2 regions of the Alishewanella sp. BS5-314 genome follow, and region 2 is predicted to be linked to the other one. Evidence: predicted binding sites of a transcription regulator. Region 2 holds the regulator's gene; the other holds the start of a gene.

Region 1 (16,475 bases), on a different contig from region 2:
GGGCGTTAATGCCTGATCTGCCGCTGAAAAACCTGATTATCGAAGCCTGTACCGCACGCTTAAAGCCTATTCTGATGACAGTTGCGACCACCGTCTTGGGGCTGGTACCGCTGGCGCTGGGTGGCACCGCCATTGGTGGTAATGGCCCAAGTTATGCGCCGATGGCGATTGCCATTATTGGTGGCTTGTTGTTCTCCACCCTGACCAGTTTGTTGCTGGTGCCGCTTAATTACTATGGTTTAGTAAAACTGCGCACGGCAACAGGGCGTTTGCTGGCCCGCAGCGGTTTGTGGCAGCGGCGTTTACTGCGCCAAGCTTAATAGCTGTGCCCGGGAATCGCTCCCGGGCACAGGCTTGGCTTTTCTGCAACCAACAGTTATACTGCGCGCCTCTTTAAGGGAGTAATCGGCCGTAAGGCGCCTATATCAACATACTTGTGCCGCATGCATATGGTATAGGCAGCAGGTTCAGCAGCGCTGGCTTGTGTGATGAGACTTAAGACAAGGTACTGACCTAAAGCGGGAGTCAGCCCTTGTCTTTTGTCAATAAGATCCCGCTAGCTGCAGGATATTATGGACGCTTTATTATCTTCTTTTACCGCTGTCGCCATTGCTGAAATCGGTGACAAAACTCAACTTCTCTCCCTGTTTTTAGCTGCGCGTTTTCGCAATAAAACCGCCATTATCGCCGGTATTCTGGTCGCGACCTTATTAAACCATGCGGCATCAGCCTGGTTAGGCGTTTGGGCGGCGCAGTTTATCCCTGCCGGTTGGGGCCCGTGGTTGTTAGGTGGCTCCTTTATCGCTGTGGCGCTATGGCTGCTGATACCGGATAAAGACGATAGCGACGATACTGCGATGCTAAAGTACGGCGCCTTTGTTGCCAGCTGTGTGCTGTTTTTCCTGGCCGAGATTGGCGACAAAACTCAGGTGGCAACGGTGATCCTGGCGGCGGCGTTTGACGATGCGGTCTGGATGGTGATCTGGGGCACGACACTGGGCATGCTAGCCGCCAACGTGCCGGTGGTCTATGCCGGTAGCTGGTTACTGCAAAAAATTTCGCTCGATTGGGCACGGCGCAGCGCCTGTGCAATCTTCATCTTGCTCGGTATCGCTACCATTATCAGCAGCTAACTTATCCACAGCACTCCGGTACCGCTCTGACCAGTTAAGGTGCCTTAAAAAGGCTTCAGGTAGGATTCAGTTCTGTTGGTAATAATCGACAGCAGTATTTAATGGGGAATATTATGCGTAAAATGGTTTTAGTTTTCGCTCTGACCGCAACCAGTGCTGCTGTGTCGGCAACTACAGTTTTAACTGAACAAAATATTGCCCGGCTGGAAGCGGCGTTGCCGGAGCTGGTCGCTATTGAACAGGATAATCCACAAGGGCTAACCAAACTGCGGTTGAAAAAGCATTGTGACTGGCAGCAGCATGCCAGTGATCTGCGCCAACAAGAGCAGGGAAAAGCCTATGTGGCAGAGGTTGATCAGGTTCTGGCAAAACATCAATTAACGGCGCCGCTGTTTTTAGAGTTAACCGCGAAAGGCAGTTGGCCGCTATTGCAATCATTACAACCGGTACAACAACTGACCCGCCAGAGCTTACCCTTTTTACCTGAGTCACAGCGGCGCATCGCAGAGCAGAAAATTCAGCAAACCGAGCAGATGCAACAAGCCATCGGACCTTGTTTGACTGCTGCCGATAAGACTGCCCTAAAGCAATATCAGCAGCGGCTGTTAAAGTTAGCTGCCAGTTTACCGGGTGCCGCGTTTTAACGCCCACCAGGTAAATAAGCTGGCACTGCCAAACATCAGTAAACTGTATACGCTTGGTGCAATCGACATCGCTGAGCTTTGCAGAATACCAGTAGTAATTAGCAGTGCCAGGGTGCCATTTTGTAAGCCTACTTCCAGACAGATGGTCCGCGCTTGTTGTTCGCTATGCAGTAACCAACGTCCCAAACCATAACCCAGAGCCATCGACAGCAGATTTAGTGCCAGCGCCGCCGGGCCGCTTAGTAGCAGATAGTGCCAAAGCGTATCGCCTAAATCATAGGCAATACTGACAATCAGCAGCAGTAATACCAGTACCGAAAAACGGCTGATTTGTGGCTGGGCGCGCTCGGCAAAATGCGGAAACTTCGCTTTGACTAACATGCCGATTATCACTGGGATCACGCCAACGACCAGTAAGGTTAACCAGGTTTTAAGTAGCGGTAATTGCAATAAACTCTCGGCGCCTAAAAACTGTTGCATCGCCCAGGCGGCTAAAAAGGGCAGGGTAAAGGGTGTCACGAAACCGACCAGTGCCGTCAGGGATACTGATAAGCCAACGTCGGCTTTCGATAAATAACTATATAAGTTCGACGTAGTGCCACCCGGACAGAGTGCCAGGATAAATAAGCCGACCGCCAGCTCCCCCTGAAGTTGAAACACCGCAATCACACCAAGCGCCAGCAGCGGCAGTAGTATCAGTTGTGCCACGGCACCGACGAAAAACGCTTTCGGCTGGGTTGCGACTTGGTGAAAATTCTGCGGTCGCAGGCTCATGCCGACACCGGTCATAATAAAAATTAGCGCTAGTGGTAAACCAATCTGAGTCAGAGTTTCGAACATAAGGAGTTAATTTTTATAGCAGAATATCGACTAACCTAACCTGTTGTTCCTTTTAGAGCAACCCCAACTTATCCACCGCACTCCGGTACCGGTCTGAGATCCGAGGTCTGGCCGGTACCGGAGTGCGGTGGATAAGTCAGGGGTGGGGTTCGATGTGGACGATAAGCTGAATGCCGAGTGCTGCGAGTTGCTGCTCGGCCTGGTCTGCCAGTTGATGCGCACGCTCTACGCTCCAGTGGCCGGGTACCAATAAATCTGCCTGAGCAAAGGCTTGGGCAGCAGCAGCGCGGGTTCTGATATTGGTAAACTGCACTTGCGGTCCGCCGATTGTTGCCAGCATTTCACTCAGTTGCGCTACCCGTTCGGCGGGCAGGGCGTTATCCATTAAGCCATTAATGGCTTTATGTAAGATACGGCCACCTTCGCGCAGAATATGCAGTGCGACTAACATCGCCACCAGCGGATCCAGCCAGTTTTGTTCAAAGACCACGGCCAGGGCCACGCCCAATACCACACCGGCTGTGGTCCAGACATCTGTTAGCAGATGTTTGCCATCGCCCTCCAGCGCCGGTGAATGCCAGTGCTTGCCGCCGCGTAGCAATAACATTGCCACGGCCAGATTAATCAGGCTGGCCAGCACAGTAAGCAGGGTACCGATACCCAAAGCATTAATTGGCTGTGGGTTGAGTAAACGCTCGCCGGCCGTGACCAAAATGGCCAGTGCGGCCAGAAAAATCATGCCGCCTTCAAAAGCGGCTGAGAAATACTCAGCTTTACTATGCCCAAAGGGGTGGCCATCATCCGCTGGCCGACGGGCGATCGTCACCATCCATAATGCAAAACCGGCACCCGCAACATTGACCAGTGATTCCATGGCATCTGATAAAAAGCCGACGGAGTCGGTCAGATACCAGGCCAGGGTTTTCAGCGCCATGGTTAAAAAGCCGGCCAATAGTGACAGAGCCAGTAACTGGCGGGGGCGAAGAAGTGGCATGTAAGGCTCCGCTAGATGCGTTAAGTTCAGTGTACGGCGCGTGGCGATTAATGTCAGCTGGCAGCGCGAAGAAATCAGCGCATTCGCCTTTCTACAGCGCAACTTGTATAATACGCGCCCTTGTAACACTCAGGTGCTTGTTTTATGTCCACTGCTACTGCTCCCTTATCCCGTAAATCTGCTCCGGTAGCGCGGATGGCGCCTGAACGCGACCTGTTTTCCTATCCCAAATACTGGGCTGAATGCTTTGGTCCGGCACCTTTTTTACCGATGTCACGCGCCGAGATGGATAAGCTTGGTTGGGACAGCTGTGATGTGATCTTAGTGGTGGGCGATGCCTATGTTGATCACCCGAGCTTTGGTATGGCGGTAGTCGGCCGGATGCTGGAAGCCCAGGGCTACCGCGTAGGCCTGATTTGCCAGCCTGATTGGCACAGCAAAGATGATTTTATGCGCCTGGGTAAGCCGAACCTGTTTTTTGGTGTTTCGGCCGGCAATATGGACTCGATGATTAACCGTTATACCGCCGATAAAAAACTGCGGCACGACGATGCTTACACGCCGGGCGATATTGGCGGCAAGCGGCCGGATCGGGCGGTGACGGTGTATACCCAGCGTTGTAAAGAAGCCTACAAAGAAGTGCCGGTGATTATCGGCGGTATTGAGGCCAGTTTACGCCGCATTGCGCACTATGATTACTGGTCAGAAAAAGTACGGCGCTCGGTTATTTTTGATGCCAAGGCCGATATTTTAATCTACGGCAATGCCGAGCGGCCGCTGGTTGAAGTAGCACATCGTATTGCGTCGGGCATACCTGTTAGCGAAATTCAGGATGTACGTGGCACGGCGGTTATTCGCAAAGAGCCGTTGCCGGGCTGGCGCGGCGTCGATTCCACCGCCATTGATAAAGTCGGTAAAATTGACCCTATCCCGAATCCTTATGGCGCCGATGATGTTGGCTGTAGCAGCTATTCCGAATTTGCCAAAGCCGGTATTGATTTAACCAAGCCCGCTGAGGTCGAAGCGAAGCCAATTATGGTGCAGGCGCCGCGGCAAAAGCCGTGGGAGCAAACGTACGTTAAGTTACCCGCTTTTGAGCAGGTCAGTGTGAATAAGCCGCTGTATGCGCATGCGTCACGGATCTTACATCAGGAAACCAACCCCGGCTGTGCCCGTGCCATTATGCAGCGCCATGGCGATCGGCATATCTGGGTTAATCCGCCGGCCTTTCCACTCAGTACTGCGGAAATGGATCTGGTGTTTGGTTTGCCGTATCAGCGGGTGCCACATCCGGTGTATGGCAAGGCGAAAATTCCCGCCTATGAGATGATTAAAACCTCGGTCAATATTATGCGTGGCTGTTTTGGCGGTTGTTCGTTCTGTTCGATTACCGAGCACGAGGGACGAATTATCCAAAGTCGCTCGAAAGAGTCGATTATGCAGGAGATCAAGGATATTCGCGACAAAGTTCCCGGTTTTACCGGGGTGATCTCCGATCTGGGTGGCCCGACCGCCAATATGTACCGTTTAAACTGTAAAAACCCGAAAGCCGAGCAAACCTGTCGTCGCCCCAGCTGCGTCTATCCGACGATTTGCGAGCATATGGATACCGATCAGAGCCCAACGGTTGAACTGTATCGTGAGGCCCGTAATTTACCGGGCATTAAGAAAGTACTGGTCGCCTCGGGGGTTCGTTACGATTTGGCGGTAGAAGATCCGAATTATGTCAAAGAGTTAGTGCAGCACCATGTCGGGGGCTATTTAAAAATTGCCCCTGAGCATACTGAAGAGGGGCCTTTGTCGAAAATGATGAAGCCGGGCATGGGCGCCTACGATAAATTTAAAGAAATGTTCGACCGCTTTAGTAAAGAAGCCGGTAAAGAGCAGTATCTGATCCCGTATTTTATTGCCTCGCACCCGGGTACCACCGATCTGGATATGATTAATCTGGCGCTGTGGTTAAAGGCGCGCGATTTTAGGTTGGATCAGGTACAGAATTTCTACCCGAGCCCAATGGCCAATGCCACCACCATTTATCATACCGAAATGAATTCGCTGAAAAATATCAATAAAGCGAATACTGAAGTGGTGCCGGTGCCCAAGGGCGAGCGGCAGCGCCGGCTGCATAAAGCGATCCTGCGTTATCATGATCCCAAAGGTTGGCCGATCATTCGCGAAGCGCTGATCCGCTTGAAAATGCAGCACCTGATTGGCCGGGGTAAAGACTGTCTGGTGCCGCCAGAGACGAAAGATGAGCAGCAGCAAAGACCACAGCGCGGTGGTAAGCCGGCATTAACGCGGCACACTGGCTTAAATCCGGCTGCGCAGGCCACAGCAAGGTCAAAGCACAGCACAGCGAACGGCAAAGCAAACGGTAAAGCCAAAGCAGAGCAGGCTGCATCTAAGCCGGCCAGCCAGGCACCGGTAAAAGGTAAGCCTGCAGCAAAAGGTAAACCGGTAGTCAAAGGTAAACCGGCAGCAAAAACCGGCCGTGCCGGCAGCTGAGCAGTGGAAAGCCGGCGGCTGTTCTTTAGTTTGTGTTTTTCGGCGCAGCAGCAACAGCTATTAGCGCCTTATCAGCAGCTGGCGCTGCAAGCTTGTCCCGGCGCCAAAGCGGTAGCGGTGACAAACTTGCACCTGACGTTATTTTTTCTGGGGCAGGTGACGGCTGAGCAACAGCAGCTGTTATTGCAATCAGCAGCAAAGCTTCGTTCTGCTGCATTTGAGCTAGAGCTTGATTATCTGGCGGGTTTTAGGCAGCCAAAAATTCTGTATCTGGCGCCCTCATCGATACCACCAGCCTTACTATTGCTGCAGCAACAGCTGGCGCAGTTTTGTCAGGTACAGGGCTTTACCGAGCCACATGCTGAGTATCGGCCGCATATTACGCTGGCGCGTCAGGCGCTGTTTGAGGGGCAACAGCGCGTCACGCCGCTCAGACTTAAGGTGCGGGAGTTTGCGCTCTATCAATCACGGCGAGAGGGCGAGGTTCTGGAGTACTTGCCATTGCAGCGCTTTAAATTAATCAGTTAAGCAAAGCCTGAGGCCGCTTTCGGTAAAGTGCCGGCAATAACCGGCAAAATGTCATGAAGCGGTCAACAAAAATCAGTACACTTAATGGTTTTCTGCCTGAGTTGCTAAGATCAGGCTAATTTCGATCCGGACCTGATACTTATGAAATTTTTTGTGTTTTTTATCAGCCTGTTGCTACTTGGCTGCCATCAGCCACCAGCCACACCTAATACTAGTGCTGCCAGCACAAATAGTCTGCTGATTATCTCAATTGACGGTCTGCGTCATGACTACCTGAGTTTGCATCAGGCGCCGATGTTAGCCGAACTGGCGGCAGGTGGTGTGCATGTCAAACAATTACAGCCGGTATTTCCAAGTAAAACCTTTCCCAATCATTATTCACTGGTCACTGGTTTACACCCGGAGCGGCACGGTATTGTTGATAACTCGATGTATGATCCTGAGCATCAACGGCATTTTGCGATGAGTATGGCGGATCAGGTAGCAGATGGTTTCTGGTGGCAGGGTGAGCCGATTTGGATCACGGCTGAATTGCAGGGCGTGAAGGCGGCCACTTATTTTTTCCCGGGCTCGGAAGCGGAAATTAAAGGTAAGCGGCCCAGCCACTGGTTTCCCTATGTGCATGAGACGCCAAACCGTGAGCGTACCGAGCAGGTGCTGGCCTGGCTGGCGCTGCCTGAAGCCGAGCGGCCAAGAGTGATCACCTTGTATTTTAGTGATGTGGATAGTGCGGGTCATAACTATGGCCCGCGCTCAAAGCAGGTGGCTCAGGCTCTGGCCGAGGTGGATGCCGAACTGGCTTATCTGGTGCACACGCTGCGTGAACGCGGTCAGGCGGAGCAGGTTAACCTGATCATCAGCTCCGACCATGGTATGGCAGAGGTCGATCAGCGCAAGTATATTATTGCTGATGAGTTGTTTGATGGCAGTTTAACGCAGAATGTTCGCTTTTCACGTGAAATTGTCAGCATTTTCCCGAAAGATGGCCAGGAAGAGTTACTGTATCAGCAAATTGCCGGGCGTTATAACCCAGAACAGATGCGCCTGTACCGCAAGCATGAGTTGCCAGAACGCTTTCAGCATCAACACCATGTCCGCATCGCGCCGATTATTTTGCTGGCGGAGCAGCCCTGGATCTTTGTCCGGCGCAGTTTACTACCCGGTTTAAAGGCTGACCCGTCTTTCCTCAGAGCACGTGGCAGCCATGGTTATGATAATACCGAGCCAGATATGCAGGGAATGCTGATTGCCTATGGACCGGCCTTTAAACAACAGGCGACGGTAGCGCAATTAAGCATGGTCGATTTTTACAATGTGATGGCCAGAGTAGTGGGCCTGACACCGGCGCCTAATCAGGGTGATCCGCGCGCGTTATCGCTGTTATTGCGGGACTAAGCCTGATGCATTGTGCGCACTTTGTTGCAGGCCGTTGTCAGTCCTGCCAATGGCTGGCGATGCCCTATGCCGAGCAGTTGGCATTAAAGCAGCAACAACTGTTGCAGTTAGTCTCTCCTTTGGCGCCGCTGGAGATCCTGGCGCCGGTGGCAAGTCAGCAACAGGCGTGTCGTTATAAAGCCAAGATGGTGGTGCAGGGCAGCTGTGAGGCGCCGCTACTGGGGATCATTAATCAACAGGGGCAGGCAGTTGATCTCGCCGATTGTCCCTTATATCCGCAGGCCTTTGCGGCCGTTTTTGCGGTGATTAAGCAATTGATTAGCCGCGCTCAGCTTACCCCGTACGATATTGCCGAGCGCCGCGGTGAGCTCAAGTATGTGCTGCTGCAGCAAAGTTATCACAGTGGTCACTTTATGCTGCGTCTGGTACTGCGTTCAAAGAACTGTCTGGCGGCGTTGCAAAAGCATTTACCCTGGTTATTGGCGAGCTTACCGGCGTTGTCGGTGGTAAGTGTTAATTTACAGCCCAAGCCGGCAGCGCTGCTGGAAGGGCCGGAAGAAATCCTGTTAACAGAGCAGGCTTTGCTGCGCGAGCAACTTAATCAGGTACCGCTGTATTTAAGCCCGCAGAGTTTTTTTCAGATCAATCCTGAATTGGCTGCCCGGCTCTATGCCACTGCTGCAACCTGGACTGCGGAACTCACGCAACAAGGCGTGCCGATCCGGCACCTCTGGGATCTGTTCTGTGGCGTGGGCGGTTTTGGTTTACATTTGGCCAGCAATCAGATGACACTGACCGGGATTGAAATTGCACCGTCCGCCATTGCCAGTGCCAAGCAGGCCGCGGCTGAGCTGGGGTTGACTCAGGTCGATTTTAGGGCGCTGGACTCCGCTGCTTTTGCCACGGCGGCGGTTAGCCCACCGGATCTCCTGGTCGTGAATCCACCCCGCCGCGGCTTAGGCGTCGAGCTGGTGACGGCGATTAAACAGCTGGCCCCCGCTTATATTATTTATTCCAGCTGCAATGCCAATAGTCTGGCAGCTGACTTGGCCCTGTTGGACAACTATCAGTTACTGCGGGTGCAACTTTTTGATTTATTTGCCCATAGTAGTCATTACGAAGTACTTACCCTGTTACAGCAGCGGGCTAAAACCGCCTGATCCGGTTTTGTAAACCCACTAATCACACACCTTTACCCGCAGTCGGCAGCCTGTGAGCACTCTATGGGTGCTTGCATTTTTAACACCAGCAAATATACTGTATATATGAACAGTATTTTGGTGGTCTATGCACAGCTTACTTGAACAACTGACGCAGCGGCAATGGCTCTGGCAAGGCTCAGCCTTACCTGCTGCCGGTCAGCAGCTAAGTTCCGGTTATGCCGAATTTGACCGGCAACTGGGTGGCTGGCCGGCGTCCGGTTTGCTGGTATTGCAAAGTCAGCCGGCAATTGGCGAGTTGCGTTTACTGTTACCCTTATTCAAACAACTGCAGCAGCAAGGCCTGCTGGGGCTGATTAATCCGCCACAGTTACTCCAGGCTGAGCCGTTGGCGGCAGAGGGGATTAACCCGTCACAGTTGCTGTTGCTTTCCGGTGTCAGTGAAACAGATGCACTCTGGGCTGCAGAGCAGTTATTACAAAGTGGTTTATGTAGCCTGGTCTTGCTCTGGCAGGGGACGCTGGCGCGCAAGGCGGCACGTCGTTTACAGCTGGCAGCTCAGGCGCAGCAGGCGTTAGTGCTGCAACTGACCACGCAACAGCCGGAATTAACACTGCCTTTAGCACTGGCGCTACAGCTACTGCCACAGCCTCAAGGTTTGCAGCTTAAAGTGTTAAAGCGCCGTGCCGGCTGGGCCGGGCAACAATTTTATCTTAACTGGCAACAGGAGTGGCCTGAGCTTTATCCGGTACTGACCCGCAGCCACGCGGCCTTGGCTGAGACCGCCTGAGGGCTTTGTCATGCGCTGGCTTTATCTGTATTTCCCCAGCCTGCAACTTGATCAACTGGCAGTACAATATCCGGCACAACCGATGGCGCTGGCATGTCCGAAACGACATCAATTGCTGGGGGTTAATGCACTGGCAGCGGCAGCCGGGGTCAAGGTCGGGCAAAGTGTGGCAACGGCCGTGTTACTGTGTCGTGAGTTACAGCTGTTTAGTCCTGAGCCGGCACGGGTAAAGCAGCAGCTGCAGCAGCTGGCGGAGCGGTTATATCAGGTGACAGCCGATCTGGCGCTGCAGCCGCCGGATGCCTTGTTGATTCGGGTGAGTAGCATGCTAAAACTTTACCCGGATCCTGCCCGTTACTGGCAGCACCTCCAACTGCAACTGGCAGACTGTCCCTATCAATATCTAGCCGCAGCGGGGCAAACTCCGCTGGCTGCAAAATTACTGGCCCGCTCCGGGCAGGCCGCGCTGTACTTAACGCCAGCGGCAGAGCAGGCCAAGTTGGCACTTTGTCCGTTAACTGCCAGCGATCTGCCGGCGGCTAGCATTGAGCAGTTAGCCCGGTTGGGGATCCGGCAGTTAGGTCCCTTACTGGCATTGCCGGCAGCAGAGCTGGCGCGGCGTTTTTCTCAGGACGTGCTGCAATATCTGGCGGCATTAACGGGCAGAGTACTGCAATTACCACAATTTTACCGACCCCGGCTGCAATTTAACCGTGAACTACAGCTGCATTATGAAATTACTGAAAGTCCACAGTTATTAAAGCCGTTACAGCCATTGTTACAGCAACTGCAGCAGTTTTTACGCCGGGCCAACTTACTGTGTCAGTGTTTGCAACTTACCCTGCAGTTTCGCCAGCACAGCCCCTTACCTCTGCAGATCCGCGCCCGGGCCGGTGAAGCCTGTGCCGCAAACTGGCAGCAATTACTGTCCCTGCACCTGGCGCAGCTGCAGCTGCCAGAGCCGGTGTATGCGCTGCAATTGGCGGCAACAGACTATGTACCCGATCAGCGCGCAAGTTGTAATTTACTGGCACAGCGCTCACAGCCGCTGAGCAAAGCACAACTGCTCAGTATGCTGGTGGCCCGCCTGGGGGAGAAGGCGGTGGTGACACCGGTGCTAAGCCTGAGTCACTGGCCGGAGGCAGAGTCATCGGTATCAGCTGTAGCGGCGCTGCCGGCATTGAATGCGGCGCTTTGTTATCAGCTCAGGCCTATTTTACAACTGCCCAAAGCCCTGCCTTTAACCGAGGCGGTGACGCTGTTAAGTGGTGCCGAGCGTTTGGAGCAACTGTGCTGGCAAAGTGGCACCTTACTGCAGCGGGATTATTATCTGGCCCGCACTGAGCAGGGGCAGCTGTGGTGGGTATACCGCACACCGCAGCAGCAATGGTATCTGCAAGGCTGGTTTAGCTAAGGGGGGCCGATGAGCGAAACGTCAGCGGCAGCGCCGCCATCCGAGGCCGTGGCCTACGCGGAGTTATTTTGCCGTTCGAACTTTAGTTTTTTACAAGGCGCTTCCTCGCCGGAGGAGTTAGTTAGCACGGCGGCAGCTTTGGGCTATCAGGCGCTGGCACTGACCGATGAATGTTCGGTCGCCGGGGTAGTGCGGGCACACCGGCAAATCAAGCGGCTGCAATTACCGTTAAAACTGATCATAGGCAGTTATTTTCAGCTGCCTGGCCTGTCCTTAGTGCTACTGTGTCCGGATCGGCAAGCCTATGCTGAGCTGTGCCGCATTATTACCAATGCCCGACGGCGCGCTGAAAAAGGCCATTACCAGCTGGAAGAATGGGATTTACGCAGCAGCAAGCATTGCCTGGCACTCTGGTTGCCGCAGGGGGAGGCGGAAGTGGACCAGTACTGGGGGCAATTGTTAAGCCGGCATTTTAGTGGTCGCCTGCACCTGGCGCTAGTGCGGCAATTGCGTTATCGCGAAGCGCGCTACCTGGCGTATTGCCAGACGCTGGCCCACGATTTTGCACTGCCACAGCTGGCGGTAGGTGCGGTATTAATGCATCAGCGTGAGCGACTGGCATTACAGCAAACCTTGACTGCCATTCGCCTGAAAACGCCGGTCCAGCAATTAGGCCGCCAGTTGCTGAGTAATGCTGAGGCCTGTTTAAGACCCCTGAGCAAACTGGCAAAGCTCTATCCCGCTGCTGCACTGGCGCAGAGCGTGACGCTGGCTGCGGTGTGCCAGTTCTCGCTGGATGAGCTGCGTTATGAATATCCATCTGAGCTGGTGCCGTCTGATCTTAGTGCCAGTCAGTATTTGCAGCAACTGGTGCAAGCCGGAGCCCGGCAGCGTTTTGGTACAGCAGGGCCGGCAGCGTCGATCCAGGCACTGATTAACAAGGAATTGGCGCTGATTGCCGAGCTGCGTTATGAGTACTTTTTTCTGACCATCTATGATTTGGTGCAGTTTGCAAAAGCGCGCGGCATTTTATATCAGGGCCGCGGCTCTGCCGCTAATTCGGTGGTCTGTTATTGCCTGGAAATTACCGCTGTCGATCCGCGGCAAATTAATGTGCTGTTTGAACGCTTTTTATCCCGCGAGCGGCAGGAGCCGCCGGATATAGACGTAGATTTTGAGCACGAAAGGCGCGAAGAAGTGATGCAGTATCTGTATCAGAAATATGGCCGCGAGCGGGCAGCGCTGGCGGCAACGGTGATCAGCTACCGCTTGAAAAGCGCGATCCGTGATGTTGGGAAGGCGCTGGGGATTAATGAAATGCAACTGGAGCATTTTATTAAAAACCTGAACCGCCGCCATGGTGTGGTCAGCTGGCAAAAACAGCTTAGCCAGCTTGGACTGAATACCGAACAAGGTCTGGGGCAGCAGCTGGTGCAGCTGGTGGAGCAAATCCGCGGCTTTCCGCGGCACTTATCACAGCATGTCGGGGGCTTTGTGATCTCGGCCGGCCCTTTGTATGAGTTGGTACCGGTAGAAAATGCGGCCATGGCTGAGCGCACTGTGATCCAATGGGATAAAGATGATTTGGAAACACTTGGGCTGTTAAAGGTCGATGTGTTGGCTTTGGGCATGTTAACGGCAATCCGCCGCTGTTTTCAGTTGGTGCAGCAATACTATGGCTTGACGCTTAGTATTGCGGCAATTAATGGCTATGGTGATGACCCTCAGGTGTACCGGCAAATTCAACAGGCGGATACAGTGGGGGTGTTTCAGATTGAATCCCGCGCACAGATGAGCATGCTGCCAAGACTCAGACCAGCCTGCTATTACGACTTAGTGATTCAGATCGCGATAGTGCGGCCAGGACCAATTCAGGGGGATATGGTGCACCCATATTTGCTGCGCCGGCATGGCCTGGAAGCCGTGAGTTATCCATCGCCAGAAGTCGCGGGGGTGTTATCCCGTACCCTGGGCGTACCGATTTTTCAGGAGCAGGTGATTCAGCTGGCAATGGTGGCCGCTGGTTTTAGCGGTGGCGAAGCGGATCAACTCAGACGCGCCATGGCCAGTTGGAAGAAAACCGGTGAGCTGTTGCAGTTTAAAGAAAAGCTGATCAATGGCATGCTCAGCCGCGGCTATCAGCAAGACTTTGCTGAGCGGATCTATCAGCAAATTTGTGGCTTTGGCGAGTACGGTTTTCCGGAGTCGCATTCCGCCAGCTTTGCAGTACTGGCCTATGTTTCTGCCTGGTTAAAACATTATTTTCCGGCGGCATTTTATACCGCCCTGTTAAACAGCTATCCCATGGGGTTTTATAGCCCGTCGCAACTTATTCAGGATGCCAGACGTCATCAGCTTAGGGTGCTGCCGGTCTGTATTAATGCCTCCGCTGCCGCTCACCAATTGGTCCTGCATCAGGGTGACTGGGCTATCCGGCTTGGTTTACAACAGGTTAAGGGCTTAAGCCCACAGACGCTGCAACAGCTATTACAGCAGCGGCCAGCGGCGGGCTTTTGTCATCCGGCACAGTTAAAGCAACTGGGATTAAATGCCCGCGAACTGGCGGCGCTGGCCAGTAGCAATGCCTTGCAGAGCTTAACTGGCGATCGCTATAACAGTCGCTGGCATTTGCTGGATCAGCAAACGCAGCTACCGTTATTTGCCGCTGTAGCTGAACCGGCGGCACCGCTGCTGCAGCCACCCGGCGAGCGCGAAGCGATGCTGGAAGATTATCAGGCGCTGGGGTTTAGTCTTGATTATCATCCACTGCACTATTTACGCCAGCGAGGGAAGCTGGCCGGTTGTACTTTGGCTAGCGACTTGGCGACAGTGCGGCAACAGGCGGTGGTTAAGGTCGCCGGCTTAGTGACTTGCCGGCAGTGCCCGGGGACTGCCGCCGGCGTCACTTTTTTAACGCTGGAGGATGAAAGCGGTAATATTAATGTTGTGGTATGGCAGGGGACGGCTCTGGCACAGCAGCAGCCCTATCTGACAGCGAAGATCCTGCAGGTAAATGGTATTTTAGAGCGCGAAGGCGAGGTCGTGCATGTGATTGCCGGACGCCTGACCGATCTGACGCCCTTACTGGAAGCTCTGCCGGCCGGGTCACGGGATTTTCACTAGTCAACAAGGCTGGCGGTTACGCGCTGAGGTTAGCGTTTAAAGCCAATCCGAAAACCGCCCCAGTGCTTGCCATTAACATAGATAGGTACCGATAAGTCATGCACAATTTCGCCGGTATCTCTTTTATAGGTTTGCAGTAGCATCGGCTCAGTGTTGCTGCCACAGCGGCTACCGGTTCGGTCACTGAATATCCGTTTGGTACGATTTTGCAGCAAATCTTTATCGTAATTACCGGTCAGCGGCTGACTGAACTTTTTATTATGGGTCGGGAAGTAACCCTTGCGATCGACTGCGCCGGCATAGAGTACATTCTGATGCCGGCTTAAAATCGGCTCCTGGATCGGCGGGAACAGCTGATCCGTCAGTTTGTCATAAGCGGTACTGAACTTTTGTGGCTTGGTATTGGCAATTGGCTGATATTTTTCGGCAAAGAGTTCGCTTTGACTGACTTTACCTTCATTAATCAATTGTGTCAGCGCGGCGGCAATCGCTGTTGCCGCCTGTTTGGCCTCCGCCAGTATTGGCTGATAGAAGCTGTTCGTTGTCTGATCACTCAGTTCACGATAAATGGTTTCTGTCTCGGTTGACACCTCTACCGCCTGACCGGCGATGCGGGTGCCTTTTTGTTCAATATCAGACAGCGCCTGACTGATATTACCAATGGCGCCACTGATCTGGCTGCTGTTTTCCTGCAGGTTATCGCTTAGCTGTTCAATCTCACGTAAGGCAGAAGAGGCTTGCTTAACCTCCTGACTAATATGGTTCACCCCGGCTGCAACCTGCTGTAATTCCTGCTGTACCGTTTGACTGGACAGCTCCAGCTGTTGCATCAACTCCGCTGTATGGCTGCTTTGACTACGGATCTCCTGCAACATCGCCGCAATATCCTGGGTGGCGCCGGCTGTTTTGCCTGCCAGTGCCCGTACCTCGTCGGCCACCACGGCAAAGCCACGGCCTTGTTCACCGGCGCGAGCGGCTTCAATGGCGGCATTTAACGCCAATAGATTAGTTTGCGCGGCGACGTTATTAATCACTTCGGTGATATGCTGAATTTTATCAGCGCTGCTGCGCAGGCTTTGTAATTCGGCTGCCGCATTGGCGACCGCTTGCGCCAATGCTTCAATCCGCACCACACCATTTTGCAGGTTTTTATCTGCCTGCTCTGAGGCGCTGGCGGTTTGATTTATCGTTTGATTAATGGTTTGCAGGTTATGATTTAAATCACTGCTGCCGGCTGCCACACTCTGGCTGGCATTGGCCAGTTGCTGGCTATCATCGCTGCTATGTTTAATATCTTTAATCAAGGCATCAATATAAAAGGACACTTCTGCCGCGCCTATTGCCATCTTCGACGTTGCTTCGGTGATATTGCGGACCATCCGATCTGAGGTTGGTTGAGTCTGAGCCTGAGCGGGATCTGACGCTGCCGTTTTCAGGCCGGGCAGCAAAAACAAATAGGCAGCGCTTAGCAGCACGGTCAGCGCCAGGGCTAATAGTGGCTTGCCCAGCCACAGCAGCAAACTTAGCAGTGCCGCTAGCAGCACCAGAAATACAGTATGACGGATCAGCGGGGTAGACATAGACACTCCGGAAACACTAATACTTTTGGCAGGTTGGAGAATGCCGCAATCTTTGTAAATAGCTAACGGCGGCTTTTAGACTAAAGTCTATCGGAAAGCTTATTTTTTGCCAGTGACTTAGCCATGGTTTTACCTATGACAAACTTAAACAAAAGCCGACAGTTTTAGCTAAAATAGCCGTTAAAAATGCTAGACTTTGCCGCACCTGATTAGACAGAACTGTGTTGTGGCTTATTTTTCACTTTTTCTAACCGGCTTTATTGCCGCGACGCTATTCCCGGCTTCCTCCGAAGTACTGCTGCTGACCTTACTGGCGCAGGGCTATCTGCCTGTTTGGTTGTGGTTGGCAGCGACCCTTGGTAATACCCT
Region 2 (16,475 bases):
ACCAGGTGATTAGTAGCAATCCGCCAACCTTACGCCTGCAACTGAAGATTGAAGATTTCCGTAAACAGCAGCTGCGCTGCTTTGCCGGCTCTGAGGTCCTGGAGCCAACCTGGTTAGATGACAATACCTTTGAAGTCAGGGCCAGTAAGCCAGTAAATCGCGGGCGCAGCCGCTACAACTGCACCGCGCCGTCGCTGAGTAAAAAAGGCTATTTTTACTGGTACTCGCAGCCGTGGCTAAATTAATAACCCAACTTTGCCAGCACCAACGGAAAATCGGCCAGTAGCTGTTCGGTATCAATGACCGGCACCTGGCCAATTGCCATTTCAGGTTTAAACATCGCTACCAGCTGCCCCTGCGGATTAATCAGCACCACTGAAGCGCTGTGGTCGACCAGATAATTTCCCTCTGCATTGCTGTTCAGTGCATACATCAGGCCCAGCTGCCGCACAAAGGGAAACAGCTGATCATGGCCGGCGGTCAGCCCCAGCACTGCCGGTTGCTGAAAGTAGTTTACATAATTATTGAGCTGCTCCACGCTGTCGCGCTGCGGATCAACCGAAATAAACCAGACTTTCAGCGGCTCCTTCACCATAGCAGCCAATTCCGGTTGCACCCCGGCCAGCTTGGCCAACGTCAAAGGACAGATATCCGGGCAATAGGTATAGCCGACAAAAGCCAGCGTCCATTGCTGATACAGCTGCTCACGACCGGTAGGCTGACCATGCTGATCGACTAACTGAAACTCCTGCAGATTGCGCGCCTGCGGATATACCAGCGCAGATTTTGGCTCAGCCGGCTGCTGCCATAGCTTATAACTGAGGCCACCGGCCACCACGGCAGCAATCGCCAGCAGTAAGTAAGTCAGATTACGAAACATAAAGCGCTAACACCTTAAAGTAATGGTCTACTAACAATAACAGGAAGAGTACCATTAAATGCACGATCGAGAACTTAAAAGTCGCCATCGCGGTGTCAGAGCCGGCAGCAAACTTCAACTTCCACGCATATTGTAAAAAGCGCAGATTCAGCAAGGTGCTGCCAACCAGATAAATAGCACCGGTCATCCCGACAATATAAGGCAGCAAGCACACCAGACATAACAACAGGGTATAAAGCAGGATAGCGCTCTTGGTAAAGTCGATACCGTGGGTTACCGGCAACATCGGCATATTCACCCGGGCATAGTCATCGCGGCGGTGAATCGCCAGGGCCCAAAAATGCGGCGGCGTCCAGGTAAAGATAATCATCACCAATAGCAGCGCATAGCCATGCACCTCACCGGTTACCGCCGTCCAGCCCAGTAACGGCGGCATAGCGCCGGCTAAGCCACCGATCACGATATTCTGCGGTGTTGCCCGCTTGAGAAACATGGTGTACACCACCGCATAACCAAACAAACTTAACAGCGTCAGCCAGGCAGTGAGCGGGTTCACCGCCAGATAAAGCAGGGCAAAACCTGCGGCCGCCAGGCTACAGGCAAAGACGATCGCCTGCTTGCTGCTGATCCGTCCGCGGGCAACCGGCCGGCTGTGAGTGCGCGCCATTTTGGCGTCAATACGTTGATCCACAACATGATTCAGTGCCGCCGCCGCCGCCGATAACAAACCTATGCCCAGGGTCGCACTTAACAACAGCCACCAGGGCGCCAGGCTATTGCTGGCCAGCACCATTCCGACCCAGGCGGTCAACACCAGCAGCGCTACCACCTTGGGTTTAGTCAACTCCAGATAGTCGCGCCAGCGCCGGCTACTTGAGCCACTGATAATTGCCGTTGCCATCTTAAGCCTCCTGCGGTTTGGGGTATGCGATCTGGTAGCAAATCAGCACTGACAACATCAGTAAATTCGCTCCGACAAAATTATGCGCCACGGCATTTAGCAGTGGTAAGTGCAAGACAATATTCAGTAAGCCCAGCGTCAACTGCACGGCCAATACCGCAGCCAGGGCCAGCGCAAACCTGCGCATCAATACTTCACTGGCCTGACGATACAGGCGCCAGGCAAAGGTCGCGACAATAAGGGTGGTGACTACAGCACCCAAGCGATGTAAAACATGAATAGTGGCACGCGCATCCTGCGACATCACGCCGTATTCGTAGTCATCATGGCCCAGGTGCAAATCGAAGGCTTCCGCAAAGGCCAGCCGGCTACTCCAACCGGCTTCACAGAACGGCAATTCGATGCAGGCCAAGGCGGCGTAGTTCGCTGCGGTCCAGCCACCCAGCGCGATCTGCAAACAGACCACCACTAAACTTAACAGCGCCAGCGGTAATAATGGCCTGAGCCCGGTATCCCGACTACGCCAGGCCGGCTGCTGCTTTAACCAGTAAACGGCCAACAAACTAAAGAGCGTAAAACCAAACATCAGATGCGCCAGCACCACTATCGGCAACAGGCCCATCGTCACCGTCCAGGCGCCGAGCGTAGCCTGAAAGATCACAATCAGCAGCAGGGCGGCCGGTAAACTGCGCTCCGTTTGTTGCCGCCGCCAGTGCATTACTGCCAGTGCTGCGATCAACAGGCCAAGCGTACCGGCCAGATAGCGGTGGATCATTTCATTCCAGGCTTTGGCATGTTCCAACGGCCGCTCCGGAAAGCGTTCTGCCGCCAGTTGCATTTTTTCTGGTTTGTGCGGCACCTTTAAAAAGCCATAACAACCGGGCCAGTCCGGACAACCGAGGCCGGCATCGGTTAAGCGGGTGTAGGCACCCAGAATAATCACCAGCATGGTCCAGACTAACGTCAGCGTGATTAATTTTTTTTGTAGGCTCATACGCTGGTCCTGTCGTAGTTCATTAACTTCATTAAATCGGCACGAATCGCTTTCGCCGTAGCGGCCATCTGTTCGGCCTGGGCCGGTAGCGGATACTTCAGAAGCGCCAGACCACGTTGATCAACCAACACAATATGTTGCTGTAAGTCGGCACTCAGGGCGGCCGGGGTCTCGGCCTGGGTAAACATCGGATAATCGGTCAGACTGGCCTGCCCCAGCAGCACCGGCTGCACCTGGTTTTGCTTGCGGCCCAAACCAATATATAACTGCTTAACGGTATGCAGCGCCTGCTGGCAGGGAGTAGCACATTGCTCAGCGACGACCACGATACGCCAGTGCTTGGGCACCTTACCGGCGTCAGGCAACAGGTAAACTTCCTGGCTTAACCAGTCACCACGACTGGAGCTGCCCGGGTTGAACCAACCTAATTCCAGCACCAGCTTCGCCAGCAACAGTGGCAGGGCACAGCACAGGATAAACAACAGCAGAAATTTATTCTTGTTCATAGTTTTTCTCTCGTTGCCAACTGGTCGCCAGTCCGACGGCCAGCACCGCGATCGCCAGACCAAACCATTGCAAGGCATAACCACGGTGTTTTTCCGGCGGCATCACCACCGGCTGATAATGGGGGATAAAGTCAGATTCCTGCTGCTGATACAACACCGCCGGATACAGTGACCAGGGTAATTGTTGTTGCAGCAGGGCATAGTCGATTTGCTGCATGCGCATCGGATAGCTGTCGCCTTCCAGATTCTGCCCCAGCAATAGTGCATTAGACGGCCGGCTGCGTACCAGGGCCGCTATCGCGATTTCTGCCGGGATCTGCGGCTCGGGCAGCAATTGCCGGTTGTGGCCGGCAGCGAGCCAGCCCAGATTCACCAGCACCAGCGTACTGCTATCCGCAAATTGCACCGGAATAATCACATCGTAGCCAACCTTGCCGTGCAGAATTTGATTATCCAGCAACCAGATGTAGGGTGGAACCCAATAGCCGGTGTCGCTAAGCAAAGCACCATCCAGTTCAGTTGCAGAACCCGCCAGCAGCTGCCGGCCGCTCACTGGTCCCTGCTGCTGCACTGCGGCGATCTGCTGTAACTGCACGGTTTTTTCGGCTGCCCGTTGCCATTGCCAATGTGATAACTTGATCAAAATGGCAAAAGCGGTCAGAGTAATTAATAACCAGACCCGGTTAACCGTAAATAATTGACCGAACAACTTAAACTGCATCAGTCAGACTCCGGAGTAGCTATGCTTATTAAAATCATTATCGGCGCACTGTTAATCTTTATCGTGTTTAATCTGGCCAGAGCCGGGGTGGCAATGGTGCGACAACAGGAGAGTACCCTGCCAATGTCGCACTTTCTCGGCCGCAGGGTCCTGTATTCTGCCATCGCCCTGGGCCTGATCCTGCTGGCGATTGCCACCGGCCTGATCACACCCAACCCGCGGCCTTACTAGGCCGCGTTACAACACATAAACAAAGAAGAACAGGCACACCCAAACCACATCAACAAAGTGCCAGTACCAGGCTCCGGCCTGAAACGCGAAGTGTTTTTCTGGCGTAAAGTGTCCTTTCAGCACCCGCAGAAACACAAAGAACAGGATCAGGGCGCCCAGCGTCACATGTAGGCCGTGGAAACCGGTTAACAGGTAAAAGGTATTGCCATAGAAGCCGGAATCAAGCCGCAAGCCCAGATCGCGATAGGCGTGCACATATTCGTAGCCCTGCAGGCATAAGAAGATCACCCCCAGCAACAGGGTAACAAACAGCATGCCCTTTAGTTGACCCCGTTTATTCTGCTCCAGACCGGTATGGGCAAAGTGCAGTGTGACCGAGGAAATCAGCAGGATAGCCGTATTAATCGCCGGCAAACCCCAGGCTGGCATGGCCTGAGTTTCTATACCACTCGGTGTTTTTACCAGTGGCCATACCGGCTGAAAATCCGGCCACAGGATGGCAAAGGTCATGGCATTATTGCTTGCTCCTCCCAGCCATTCCATCGCAATGACCCGGCCATAAAACAAGGCACCGAAAAAGGCCATAAAGAACATCACTTCCGACACAATAAACCAGCTCATGCCCTGCCGGAACGAACGATCCATCTGGCTGCTATACAAGCCAGACATGGACTCATCAATCACATTGCGGAACCAGCCAACCAGCATAAAGACCAGAATGGCTAAGCCCAGTAACAATAACCAACCACCAAAGCCAGTTTGTTGTTTACTCATATCAATAACATAGTGACCGGCGCCAAAGGCGATACAAAATAACGCCACGGCACCGACGATCGGCCAGGGGCTTTGCGCCGGGACATAATATTTTTCGTACGTTTTACTCATCTTATTCCCCAAGATTTTCAGTAGCGGCACTGCCCTGCCAGTTAGCTGTCACATCGTACAGGGTGTAATTCAGCGTAATAGTGCTGAACTGCGCAGGCAGAGCCGGATCAACGTAAAACTGAACTGGCATCAGCATCTTATTGCCAGCTGCCAGTTGTTGTTGGGTAAAGCAGAAACATTCGATTTTATGCAGATACAAAGCGGCCTGTCCGGGCGAAACTGAGGGCACCGCCTGACCGACAATCATCCGGCCGGTTGGATTTTCGGCCAGATAATTCATCACATGCACCTCACCCGGATGTACCGTCAAACGGCGGATCTCCGGCTGAAAAATCCATGGCATGTCTTTATTCGGTCTGGCCAGAAACTCAATGGTCACTTCACGGCTGGTATCAATACCATCTGCCAGTACCGTAGCCGGTACATTTGAGGTTTTGCCATTGATGCCAGTGACTTCACAGAACACGTCGTAAAGTGGCACCAGCGCAAAGCCAAAACCAAACATTAGTACCGTTACCAGTAGCAGTTTGCTTACCAAAGTCCGATGCAGCTGCATAGGGCCTCCTATTTCACTTCCGGCGGTGTATCAAAGGTATGGTAAGGAGCCGGCGACGGCACCTGCCATTCCAGACCTTCAGCGCCTTCCCATACCTGTGCGGTCGCTTTTTCGCCGCCGCGGGCGCATTTGACGATTACCCAGACAAAAATCAGCTGCGATAAGCCAAACAGGAAGCCACCCACGCTGATAAAGGCATTGAAGTCGGCAAATTGCAGCGCATAGTCAGGGATCCGCCGTGGCATACCCGCCAGGCCAACGAAGTGCATTGGGAAAAACAACAGATTGACCGAGATCAGCGAACACCAGAAATGCAGCTGACCTAATCTTTCGTCGTACATATAGCCGGTCCATTTCGGTAGCCAGTAGTAGGCAGCGGCAATAATGGAGAACACCGCGCCGGATACCAGTACATAGTGGAAATGCGCCACTACAAAGTAGGTATCGTGATACTGGAAGTCCGCCGGCGTAATAGCCAGCATCAAACCGGAAAAACCACCGATGGTGAAGAGTACGATAAAGGCCAGTGCAAACATCATCGGGACTTCAAAGGTCATGGCACCACGCCACATGGTTGCGACCCAGTTAAACACCTTCACGCCGGTCGGCACGGCAATAAGCATGGTGCAATACATAAAGAACAGCGTGGCAAATACCGGCATACCGGTGGTAAACATATGGTGCGCCCAAACCAGGAACGATAAGACTGCGATACTGGCGGTGGCATAAACCATAGAGGCATAACCAAACAACGGCTTGCGGGCAAAGGTCGGTATGATAGCCGACACAATACCAAATGCCGGCAGGATCATAATGTAAACTTCCGGGTGACCGAAGAACCAGAAAATATGCTGGAACAATACCGGATCGCCGCCACCGGCCGCATCAAAGAAGCTGGTGCCAAAATACTTATCCGTCAATACCATAGTAACAGCGCCCGCCAGTACCGGCATCACCATAATCAGCAGGAAAGCGGTGATAAACCAGGTCCAGACGAACAGCGGCATCTTCATCCAGGTCATCCCGGGCGCCCGCATATTCCAGATGGTGACGATCACGTTGATGGCACCCATAATTGAGGAAATCCCCATAATGTGTACCGAAAACACGAAGAGCGCCGTGCTGTCATTACTGTAGGTAGTGGATAGCGGGGCATAGAAGGTCCAGCCGAAATCCGGACCACCACCCGGCATAAACAAACTCAGCAACAGGATCAGAAACGCAAACGGCAGGATCCAGAAGCTCCAGTTATTCATTCGGGGCAACGCCATATCCGGGGCGCCAATCATCATCGGGATCATCCAGTTCGCCAAGCCGGTAAAGGCTGGCATCACCGCCCCAAACACCATAATCAGACCATGTACTGTGGTCATCTGATTAAAAAATTGCGGCTCAACAAACTGCATGCCGGGTTGGAACAGTTCCAACCGGATCACCATCGCCATGCTGCCACCGATAAAGAACATCACTAAAGCAAACACCAGATACATGGTACCGATATCTTTATGGTTAGTAGTAAACAGCCAGCGTTTTATCCCGGTTGGCTTATGGTCATGATCATGGTCATGCTCGTGTTCATGTGTAATAGCTGACATCGCTTACTCTCCCTTACCCTGCTGCACAGCGTAAACATCCGCAGCCTGCACGGCATCACCGGTATTATTATCAAAGGCATTGCGGGTATAGGTAATGACCGCGGCCAGTTCTTTCAGGCTGAGCTGCCGGCCAAAGGCCTGCATCGCCGTACCAGGTTTACCATTGACGATAATATCGATATGGGCGCGCCGGTCATTCAGCACCAGCTGACTGCCGCGGATCGCCGGGAAGATGCCGGGTAAACCGTTACCGCTGGCCTGATGACAGGCAACACACCAGCCCTGATACACCCGTTCACCGGTAGCCATCAGTTCTGCCATGTCCATATTCATCGCCAGTAATTCACGCTCTGCTGCCTTTGCTGCGGCAATACGGGCTTCTTCCTGTACCACCCAGGCCTGGTAATCCGCAGGCTCTTTCGCAATCACTACTACTGGCATAAAGCCATGATCTTTACCGCAGAGCTCAGCACACTGACCACGATAAATGCCAGGCTCATCAACCCGGGTCCAGGCTTCATTAATAAAGCCGGGGTTAGCATCTTTTTTAACGGCGAAGGCGGGCACCCACCAGGAGTGAATCACGTCGTCAGAGGTCATCAGAAAGCGAACTTTTTTACCGGTGGGGATCACCAGCGGCCGGTCAACTTCCAGCAGATAGTTCTCGCCTTTGGCCAGCTTGTTAGCAATTTGCTCACGTGGGGTAGCCAACAGGGAGAAATATTCGATCTCATGATCAAGATATTTGTAATGCCACTTCCACTGCGAGCCCGTCACTAATACGGTGACATCTGCAGCCGAGGTATCTTCCATCGCGATTAAGGTTTTGGTGGCAGGTATTGCCATACCAATCAGAATCACCACCGGAATGGCGGTCCACAGAATTTCAACCTTAGTGCTTTCGTGAAACTGAGCCGGCTGCACTCCCCGCGCTTTGCGGTGGCGAATGATGGACCAGAACATGATCCCAAACACCACTGCACCGATAACGCAACAAATCCAGAAAATTGTCATATGCAGTTGATAAACCTGCTGACTAATTTCCGTAACGCCCCGGGTCATATTTAAAGGCATGGATGTTGATGCATTTGCCGATGCGGCAAAAAGCAGGGTCGGCAGCGACCAAAGCAGACAACGCGCGTTTGTCACTGTACTTCTCCTCTGTCATTTGCAAAGCAAATTGCAGAAACCAAGTACACAGAACTACACGGTTTTTTTACTACCCACCCAACCGAATCTATGTGCTATACCCTTCATCCTTAAAGATTCGGGGATATAAGTTTCGCAATTTATTATTGTTATTGTTCTTGGGTTGATTTCGAGGCTAGCGCTGAAATCAGTAGCGGCACACCTGTTGTTATTTTTTCGCCGGCTACCGTCTAAGAATTATCCAGGATGAAGATTATGTAAACCCCTAAAATGCAAAAGTGCCGATAAAACCAACAGGTCATACCAGCACTTTTAAAAATAAGCTATTGAGAAATTTTATAAATTATAACCAGCTACCGTTACGGATCACCCCAACTGCCAAGCCTTCTATGGCGAAAAATTGCTGTCGCAAGTCAACTTTTATCACCTCAAAATCCGGATTTTCCGGTAACAGCAATACCTGATGGCCATCGCGCTGAAAGCGTTTTACCGTGACTTCATCATCGACCCGCGCGACGATGACCTGACCTGGCTGCGCCTGCTGGGTTTTGTGCACGGCCAGTAAGTCGCCATCCAGAATACCGATATCCTGCATACTCATACCTTGCACCCGCAATAAGAAATCAGCATGCGGTTTAAACAGGTTGGCATCGATCTGGTAATGATCCTGGACATGCTCTGCTGCCAGGATCGGCTGACCGGCGGCGACTTTACCAATTAATGGCAAACCCAGTTGCTCCGGGGGCGCGTCCTCTTCCAGTAAACGGATCCCACGAGAGGTGCCGGGTAACATCGCGATCACACCTTTCTTGGCCAGAGCTTTTAAATGTTCTTCCGCTGCGTTAGCTGACTTAAAGCCCAGCCGCACGGCAATTTCTGCCCGCGTCGGCGGCATACCGGTTTCCTGTTGATAATCCTTAATCAGCTGCAGAATTTCTGCCTGTCGTGGAGTAAGAGGTCTGTTCATGCTGGCTACCCATACAGTATTTACTGTGAGTATATACAGTCTTTCTGGCCTTGCCAAGTTTTCAGCGCGAACAAAACTTGCTGCTATGATCAGCTATGCTATTCTTAGCGCCCATTTTTTTCAGGTCAGTAAGGTTATGTTGTCAGGCTTTAAGCTGTTTACCAAACTGTTACGATGGCCCATCCGGCTGTTGGTGAAATATAAAATTGTGCCCGATAATCCTCTGCATGCGCTTGGAGTCGAGCCCGGACGGCCCTTGCTGTATATCTGCCATACTGAGTCCGCCAGCGATTTGGCAACCTTACGCCGGGTATGTCAGCAGTTACAATTACCTGATCCGCTATCGAAGGTGCAATTAGGGTCACAGCTATTACCACGAACCCTGTTTCTGGAGCAACCACACCGGCTGATCGGCGGGCGTGGCAAAACCCGGGCCCTGCAACAAGGCCAGCAATTGTTAGCCGCCCATCTGGCACAGCCTGAGCTAAGAGCGCAGTTAATGCCGGCTGCCATTTTATGGGGCCGGGCACCGGGTAAAGAGAACAGCATTAAATGGCTGATTGGCGAAGCACACTCACCAAACTGGCTGGCAAAATTACTTATTGTGCTAATTTCCGGACGCCATACGCTGGTGCGACTGAGTAAACCCGTGGATCTGCAACAAATGGCGGCCCAGTTTGGTTCCGCACCGGAAACGGCGCGTAAACTGTTACGGATGTCGCGGATCCACTTTTACCGGCAACGGCTGGCGGCAACCGGGCCCAAACTGATGCAACGTAATCAGTTATTTAATGCGTTATTGGCTTCACCGGCGCTGAAAAAGGCCATTGCCGACGAGGCCGAGACTAAACGCATCAGTTATCAGGCGGCCCAGCAGGAAGCCCGCAAGTTATTGCAGGAAATTGCCGCAGACTACCGCACCTCGACACTGCGCTTTGGCGACCGTATCCTTAGCTGGTTATGGCAAAAACTCTACTACGGTATCAAGGTAAAAAATGCCGATCAGCTGCGCGAGCTGGCACAAAAAGGGCACGAAATTGTCTATGTCCCCTGTCACCGCAGCCATATGGATTACTTATTACTTAGCTACATCATCTATCATCAGGGCCTGGTGCCGCCGCATATTGCGGCCGGTATTAATCTGAACTTCTGGCCAGCCGGTACCATTTTCCGCCGCGGTGGCGCTTTCTTTATCCGACGCAGCTTTAGTGGCAACAAGCTGTACTCAGCCGTATTCCGTGAATACCTGAGTTTGTTGTTTATCAAAGGTTATGCCGTCAAGTATTACACTGAAGGCGGTCGCAGCCGCACCGGCCGGCTGTTGCAGCCCAAAACCGGCATGCTGGCGATGACAGTACAGTCGATGCTACGCGGTATCGATCGCCCGGTCACGCTGGTACCGGTGTATCTGGGTTACGAGCATGTGATGGAGGTCAATACCTACCTTAGCGAACTGCAGGGCTCAGGTAAGCAAAAAGAATCGGTGTTTGGCGTACTGAAGGCAATCCGTAATCTGCGCGATTATGGCTATGGCTATGTCAACTTTGGCGAGCCGATTTCACTGAACCAGTATCTGAGCCAGCAAGTGCCAGCGTGGAAAAGTGAAATTAACCCACTGGAAGCACCTAAACCGCAGTGGTTAAATCCGGTGACCGGCAAGTTGTCCGAGCAGATTATGCGGCATATCAATCAGGCGGCGGCATTGAACAGCATTAACCTGATTGCCCTCTGTTTGCTGGCCAGCGATAAGCATAGCCTGACCCGGCAAGAGCTGGTGCAACAGCTGCAAGCCTATCTGACGCTGCAGCAAGCAGCACCCTATCATGCTAATGTCAGCCTGCCAGAACAAAGTGCCGAGCAAATGCTGGAGCATGCGGCCAAGATGCAAAAAATCATGCTGACGGCAGACAGTTTCGGTGAACTGGTCAGTCTAAGCCCGCAGCAAGCGGTACTGATGAGTTATTACCGGAATAATATTCTGCATCTGTTTATCCTGCCGGCCATTCTGGCTTCAGCTGTGCTCAGACAACAGCGACTCAGTTTGACTGAATTGCAAAGCCTGGCCGAACAACTGTATAGCCTGTTAAAACATGAGCTATTTTTGCAGGTGCCCTCACTGCAGCACTATATCAGGCAACTGGTGCAACAACTGCAGGCGCAGGGGTTATTAATACAGGACGGCGAAGATTATCTGGCACCACCGCAGCACAGCCGCGAATATATGATGTTAGATTTACTGGCGCACAATGCCGAACATACGCTGCAGCGCTATGCCATGGTCTTTAACCTGCTGCGGGCGCATGGCCCGCTGCCGCGCCCGGAGCTGGAGCAGCAAAGCCATCAGCTGGCGCAACGTTTACTAACCTTGCATGGCATCAATGCGCCGGAATACTACGACAAGAATCTGTTTGCCGGCTTAAGCCAGGCATTAAAACTGGAGGGTTACTGTCAGTCAGATCAGGACAACCGGTTACAGGCAACGCCAGCCTTGTCGCGGCTGGCGGCTACCGTTAACTTGCTGTTGCGTAGCGAAGTGTTACAGAGTATTCACAGCATTATGCCGGAGGCCGCAACCACTCAACCCGGCTCCTGATACTCGCGGATCACCCCTTGCTGGATAGTGGTCGCCACCAGTTTACCATCGCGGGTAAAAAACTGGCCTTGCACTAAACCCCGGCCGCCGGATGCGGCCGGGCTATCCACAGCGTAGAGCAACCAATCATCAAAACGAAAATCCTGATGAAACCACATGGCATGGTCGATAGTGGCGACCTGCATATTTTTCGCCATAAAAGAACGACCATGCGGCTGCAAAGCAGTAGGCAGAAAGTTAAAGTCTGATGCATAGGCCAGCAGATATTTATGCACCCGCAGATCATCTGGCATGCTGCCATTGGCTTTAAACCAGACATAACGCTTTGGCGCACTGACCACCGGCGAAAACGGATTTTGAAAATCCACCGGCCGCATTTCGATCGGTTTTTCGCAGATAAACTTACTGCGTAACTTTTCCGGAATTTGCGCCGCATGCTGTTGGTAGAAATCGAGATCCGATACCAGCTGATCCGGGCCCGGTACCTGTGGCATGTTGAGCTGATGTTCAAAGCCCAGCTCCTCATCCTGGAATGACGCCGTCATATAGAAGATCGGTTTACCATACTGAATGGCACTGACCCGGCGGGTACTAAAGCTTTTGCCATCACGGATATTGTCAACTTCATAGACAATCGGCTTGCTGGCATCACCCGGGCGTAAGAAATACGAATGGAACGAATGTAATTTACGCTCTTCGGGCAGCGTTTCTTTGGCTGCCGATAGCGCCTGGCCCATCACCTGACCACCGAACACCGCCTTAAACCCCAGATCCTGACTTTGGCCGCGGTATAAGCCCAACTCTATGGTCTCAAGTTTCAGCAGTGATAATAAATTCGCAAGTACCTGACTCATACGGTAACCTTTTCCGCTAGCAAGAGGGGTTATTCTGCCGTAATTACCGGAGCCTGGCAAAATGAACTATTGGTTATTTAAAACTGAACCCAGCGAATGCAGTATTGACGATTTTGCGCGCGCACCGACAACCCCTATTGTTTGGGAAGGTGTGCGCAATTATCAGGCGCGAAACTTTCTGCGCGATGGTGTCGTGGTCGGCGATCAGGTGTTGATCTACCATTCCAGTTGCAAAGACATTGGTGTGGCCGGAATTGCGGAAGTGGTCAGAGCAGCTTATGCTGATCCCAGTCAATTTGACCCCCGTAGCCCTTATTACGATGCGAAAAGCTCGCCGCAGCAACCGCGTTGGGTCGCCGTCGATTTGCGTTTTGTAAACAAATTACCCAGACTAATAACACTGGACAAAATTAAAAGCTCGGCTAAGATGGCTGAGTTGCCTGTTGCACAAAAAGGCAGCAGATTGTCAGTGATGCCAGTTACGATACAACAATGGCGGGATCTATTAGCGTTACAATAGTCCCTCACTTAATCCTGTGTTTTGGAGCCCGTTATGCTAGCTATACAGGTACAGGAAAGGCGCCAGACGGAAAAGGACCTTAATTATTTTTGGGATCAGTTAAGTTTAGCGCAGAAATTCTCGGTCGCTGAATTGCAGCGTTATGGCTACCAGCTACAATTTGTCCGTCATTTACCGTATGGCAAGCTTGCGGTACTGGATTTTGACGGTAAGCTGGCGGCGATTGACCAGGAAGGCCAGATTGATACTGCCCCTGATATTGTCCTTCGGGGTTAGATATTAATTTCTGATACTGATTCAGTTTTCCAGATAGAGATAGATGACAACGCCGGCTTAGCCGGCGTTCTCTTTTTATGTCCTGTTAGGAGCCGCTGAGTTGCTGCTGGATATAATTTTGTACCTGCTGTTCCAACACCGCCAGCGGTACACTGCCATTACCCAGCACGACCTGATGGAAAGCTCGGATATCAAATTTATCCCCCAGTTGCTGTTCCGCCTGTTGCCGCAACCGGCGAATGGTCAACTCACCCAGCTTGTACGACAGCGCCTGTGCCGGCCAGCTGATATAGCGATCAATTTCCGTTTGCACATTGTGCATTGATAAGGCGGTATTTTCGGCCAAAAAGTCGATCGCTTGCTGCCGGCTCCAACCCAGACTATGCATGCCGGTATCTACGACCAGCCGCGCAGCACGCCACATCTCATAAGTCAGACGGCCAAAATTACTGTATGGGTCCTGATAAAAGCCCATTTCCAGCCCCAGATACTCGGCATACAAACCCCAGCCCTCGCCAAAGGCTGAGGTGTAGAAGGTACGTCGATAGTCCGGTAAATCGCCTTGCTCCCGCGCCAGGGAGATCTGTAAGTGGTGGCCGGGTACCGCCTCATGCAGTGTCAGAGCTTCCATTTCATACAGTGGTCGCCGGTTCAGGGCATAGGTATTCACCCAGTAGTAACCCGCCTGATCGTCACGGGCAGCACCGGAGTAGCGGCCAGTCGTATATTTGGGAGCAATTTCTGCCGGCACTTCTACCACGCCATAAGGCGTGCGTGGTAATAGTTTAAAGAAGCGCGGTAACTGGGCATCGGCCCGCTTCGACAACCAGGCGGCATAACGCAGCAGCTCATCGGCTGATTGCGGGTAGAATTGCGGATCTTCGCGCAAGAACTGCACAAAATCGGCAAAGCTGCCGGTAAAGCCAAGACTATCAATTACCTGCTGCATCTCAGCACGGATCCGCGCCACTTCCGCCAGACCAATGTCGTGTACCTGCTGCGGCGTCATCTGTAGCGTGGTGTAGTGCTCCAAGCGATTTTGGTAGAACGCCGCGCCATTTGGCAAGGTGCTGGCAGCAATATCCTGGCGTGCGCCCGGTAAGTATTGCTGCACCATAAAATCGTAGAAGCCCTGAAACGCCGGATTCACCGCCGTCTCAATTATGCCGAGGGCCTGCTGCCGGAAGCTTTGCCATTCCTGCTCACTGATCAGGTCTGATTTGCGCTGTAGCGGCTGAAAAAACACGCTTTGCTCAGGCAGGGCAATATAGGAACTGATACTTTGCTCAAAACCCGCCAGCACTACCGCCGGCTGGGTAATACCTTGGTCCAGGCCCTGCTGCATCAGCGCGATCTGTTGCGCCATATAACCGGGAATCGCGGCCAACCGTTGTAAATATTGCTGGTAATCATCGACTTGCCGTAAAGCAGAGCGCTGAAAACTAAACGCCAGCGAGGTATGAAAGCCCGATTCAGAGGTCAATGGCATCAAATGCGCATTAAATTGATACTGATCGATCTCATCCGCCAGCCGATAACTCAGAATGGCGTGATTAATCTTATCCTGTTCGCTCAGCCGCGTCAGGTCAACCGCCTGTAACTGCTGCTGCAATGCCAGCCGTTGTTGTTGCCGTGCAGCCAGTGCTGCCGGCGACATATCGGTTAAGGTACCCGGTGCTGGCGTACGCAGGGCGGTTTCAGCCTGCCAAATCTGCTCAGCCAGTTGGCTAAAGCCCGGCGCCACAGCGTCCGGAGTCTTACTGGCACAGCCTGCCAACAGCAGTATCGCAGCAATCAGACTGAGGGGTTTTGCTCGTATTTGCATCAGTGATTCCCTGTTATTTTGATTTTCTTTCCTTGATTGTACCTGTCTGACCGCAAAAAAGCAGAGCACGGAACCGATTAAACCGGCACTTTATCGCTATTTTCGGCAATCTGAACTCCGGCGCACTGCGAATTTCAATACAATCACTAAATTATCTGTAAAAGATATTGCCTGTAATCTTTTATCACGTACTATAGGTTTGAAAGAATAATAAGATTGCGCTGATGGAGCCCTGATCCCTGCCATGAAGTACAAGGACACGATGCAGCAAGCTTTGGACAAAGCAACGCAGGTAGGTGCCTTTTTGCGCCATAACCAGCTTGCCGCGCATCCGACCAATTACACTGTTGCCTACGAATACATCAGTGGGAATAACGCTGAACTGTGTCAGGCGATAGAACAGAAACTGGCAGCTAAGGCCGAGTTTGACGACTTTATTATGGCGGAGCTGTACAACCGCTATTTAATGCCGGAACATCAGCAACAGGAGCAACTGTTGCAGGATGTATCAGGTATGGTCAGCCGGCTTTCCGGTTACACTGACCTCGCCGCTGAAGCCACCGAAAACTTTATCGACCAATTGGATCATACCGCCTTTAAGCTGGAGCAAGATGCCCAGCCGATGCCTCCGGCGCTGGCCGAATTGAAACAAGTCACCCTCGCCTACCGTAAACAGCAGCAACAATTGAATCAGCAACTGGTGGCGGCAAACCAGCAAAGCCATCAGCTGCGTGATGAGCTGGAACAACTAAAACAGCAACGACTGCAAGATCCCCTGACTGGCTTGTATAACAGGGTGGCGATGCAAAATCAGGTTGAGCTGTGGTTAAGCGAACAACCTGACCGACGCATCGCGGCTATTGCGGTAGATTTGGATCACTTTGCCCGTTTTAATCAGGATTATGGCGCCACCATTGGCGATATTATTTTGTCCAAGGTGGCGAAAAAAGTGCGCAGCTATGTACAGGAAAGTGGTATGCCGGTGCGCTCTGGCGGGGAAGAGTTTTTACTGCTGCTACCCG

Evidence for each region. Region 2 encodes LexA, which represses DNA repair genes until DNA is damaged. Its sites were predicted from a motif close to TACTGTATNNNNATACAGTA; they were not measured.
Region 1: imuA (translesion DNA synthesis-associated protein ImuA) is a predicted target of LexA. The motif match lies at 9,295-9,314, and genes of this name have one in related genera.

What each region holds. Positions count from the first base shown of each region.
Region 1 is NZ_JACEHJ010000002.1:1,171,789-1,188,263, reverse strand. It holds gene H1D31_RS09965 (efflux RND transporter permease subunit) at 1-320, shown strand, start outside; gene H1D31_RS09960 (TMEM165/GDT1 family protein) at 573-1,133, shown strand; gene H1D31_RS09955 (hypothetical protein) at 1,247-1,777, shown strand; gene H1D31_RS09950 (bile acid:sodium symporter family protein) at 1,757-2,617, opposite strand; gene H1D31_RS09945 (cation diffusion facilitator family transporter) at 2,754-3,611, opposite strand; gene H1D31_RS09940 (YgiQ family radical SAM protein) at 3,807-6,116, shown strand; gene thpR (RNA 2',3'-cyclic phosphodiesterase) at 6,120-6,644, shown strand; gene H1D31_RS09930 (ectonucleotide pyrophosphatase/phosphodiesterase) at 6,786-8,039, shown strand; gene rlmC (23S rRNA (uracil(747)-C(5))-methyltransferase RlmC) at 8,045-9,199, shown strand; gene imuA (translesion DNA synthesis-associated protein ImuA) at 9,327-9,989, shown strand; gene H1D31_RS09915 (Y-family DNA polymerase) at 10,000-11,403, shown strand; gene H1D31_RS09910 (error-prone DNA polymerase) at 11,413-14,526, shown strand; gene H1D31_RS09905 (methyl-accepting chemotaxis protein) at 14,556-16,106, opposite strand; gene H1D31_RS09900 (YqaA family protein) at 16,333-16,475, shown strand, end outside.
Region 2 is NZ_JACEHJ010000001.1:879,135-895,609, forward strand. It holds gene H1D31_RS04105 (polysaccharide deacetylase family protein) at 1-245, shown strand, start outside; gene H1D31_RS04110 (SCO family protein) at 242-880, opposite strand; gene cyoE (heme o synthase) at 870-1,781, opposite strand; gene H1D31_RS04120 (COX15/CtaA family protein) at 1,783-2,775, opposite strand; gene H1D31_RS04125 (hypothetical protein) at 2,772-3,281, opposite strand; gene H1D31_RS04130 (SURF1 family protein) at 3,268-4,002, opposite strand; gene H1D31_RS04135 (DUF2909 domain-containing protein) at 4,024-4,233, shown strand; gene H1D31_RS04140 (cytochrome c oxidase subunit 3) at 4,240-5,118, opposite strand; gene H1D31_RS04145 (cytochrome c oxidase assembly protein) at 5,120-5,674, opposite strand; gene ctaD (cytochrome c oxidase subunit I) at 5,683-7,269, opposite strand; gene coxB (cytochrome c oxidase subunit II) at 7,273-8,343, opposite strand; gene lexA (transcriptional repressor LexA) at 8,762-9,385, opposite strand; gene plsB (glycerol-3-phosphate 1-O-acyltransferase PlsB) at 9,522-11,978, shown strand; gene tesB (acyl-CoA thioesterase II) at 11,963-12,832, opposite strand; gene H1D31_RS04175 (EVE domain-containing protein) at 12,894-13,352, shown strand; gene H1D31_RS04180 (hypothetical protein) at 13,386-13,628, shown strand; gene H1D31_RS04185 (DUF885 domain-containing protein) at 13,714-15,453, opposite strand; gene H1D31_RS04190 (GGDEF domain-containing protein) at 15,716-16,475, shown strand, end outside.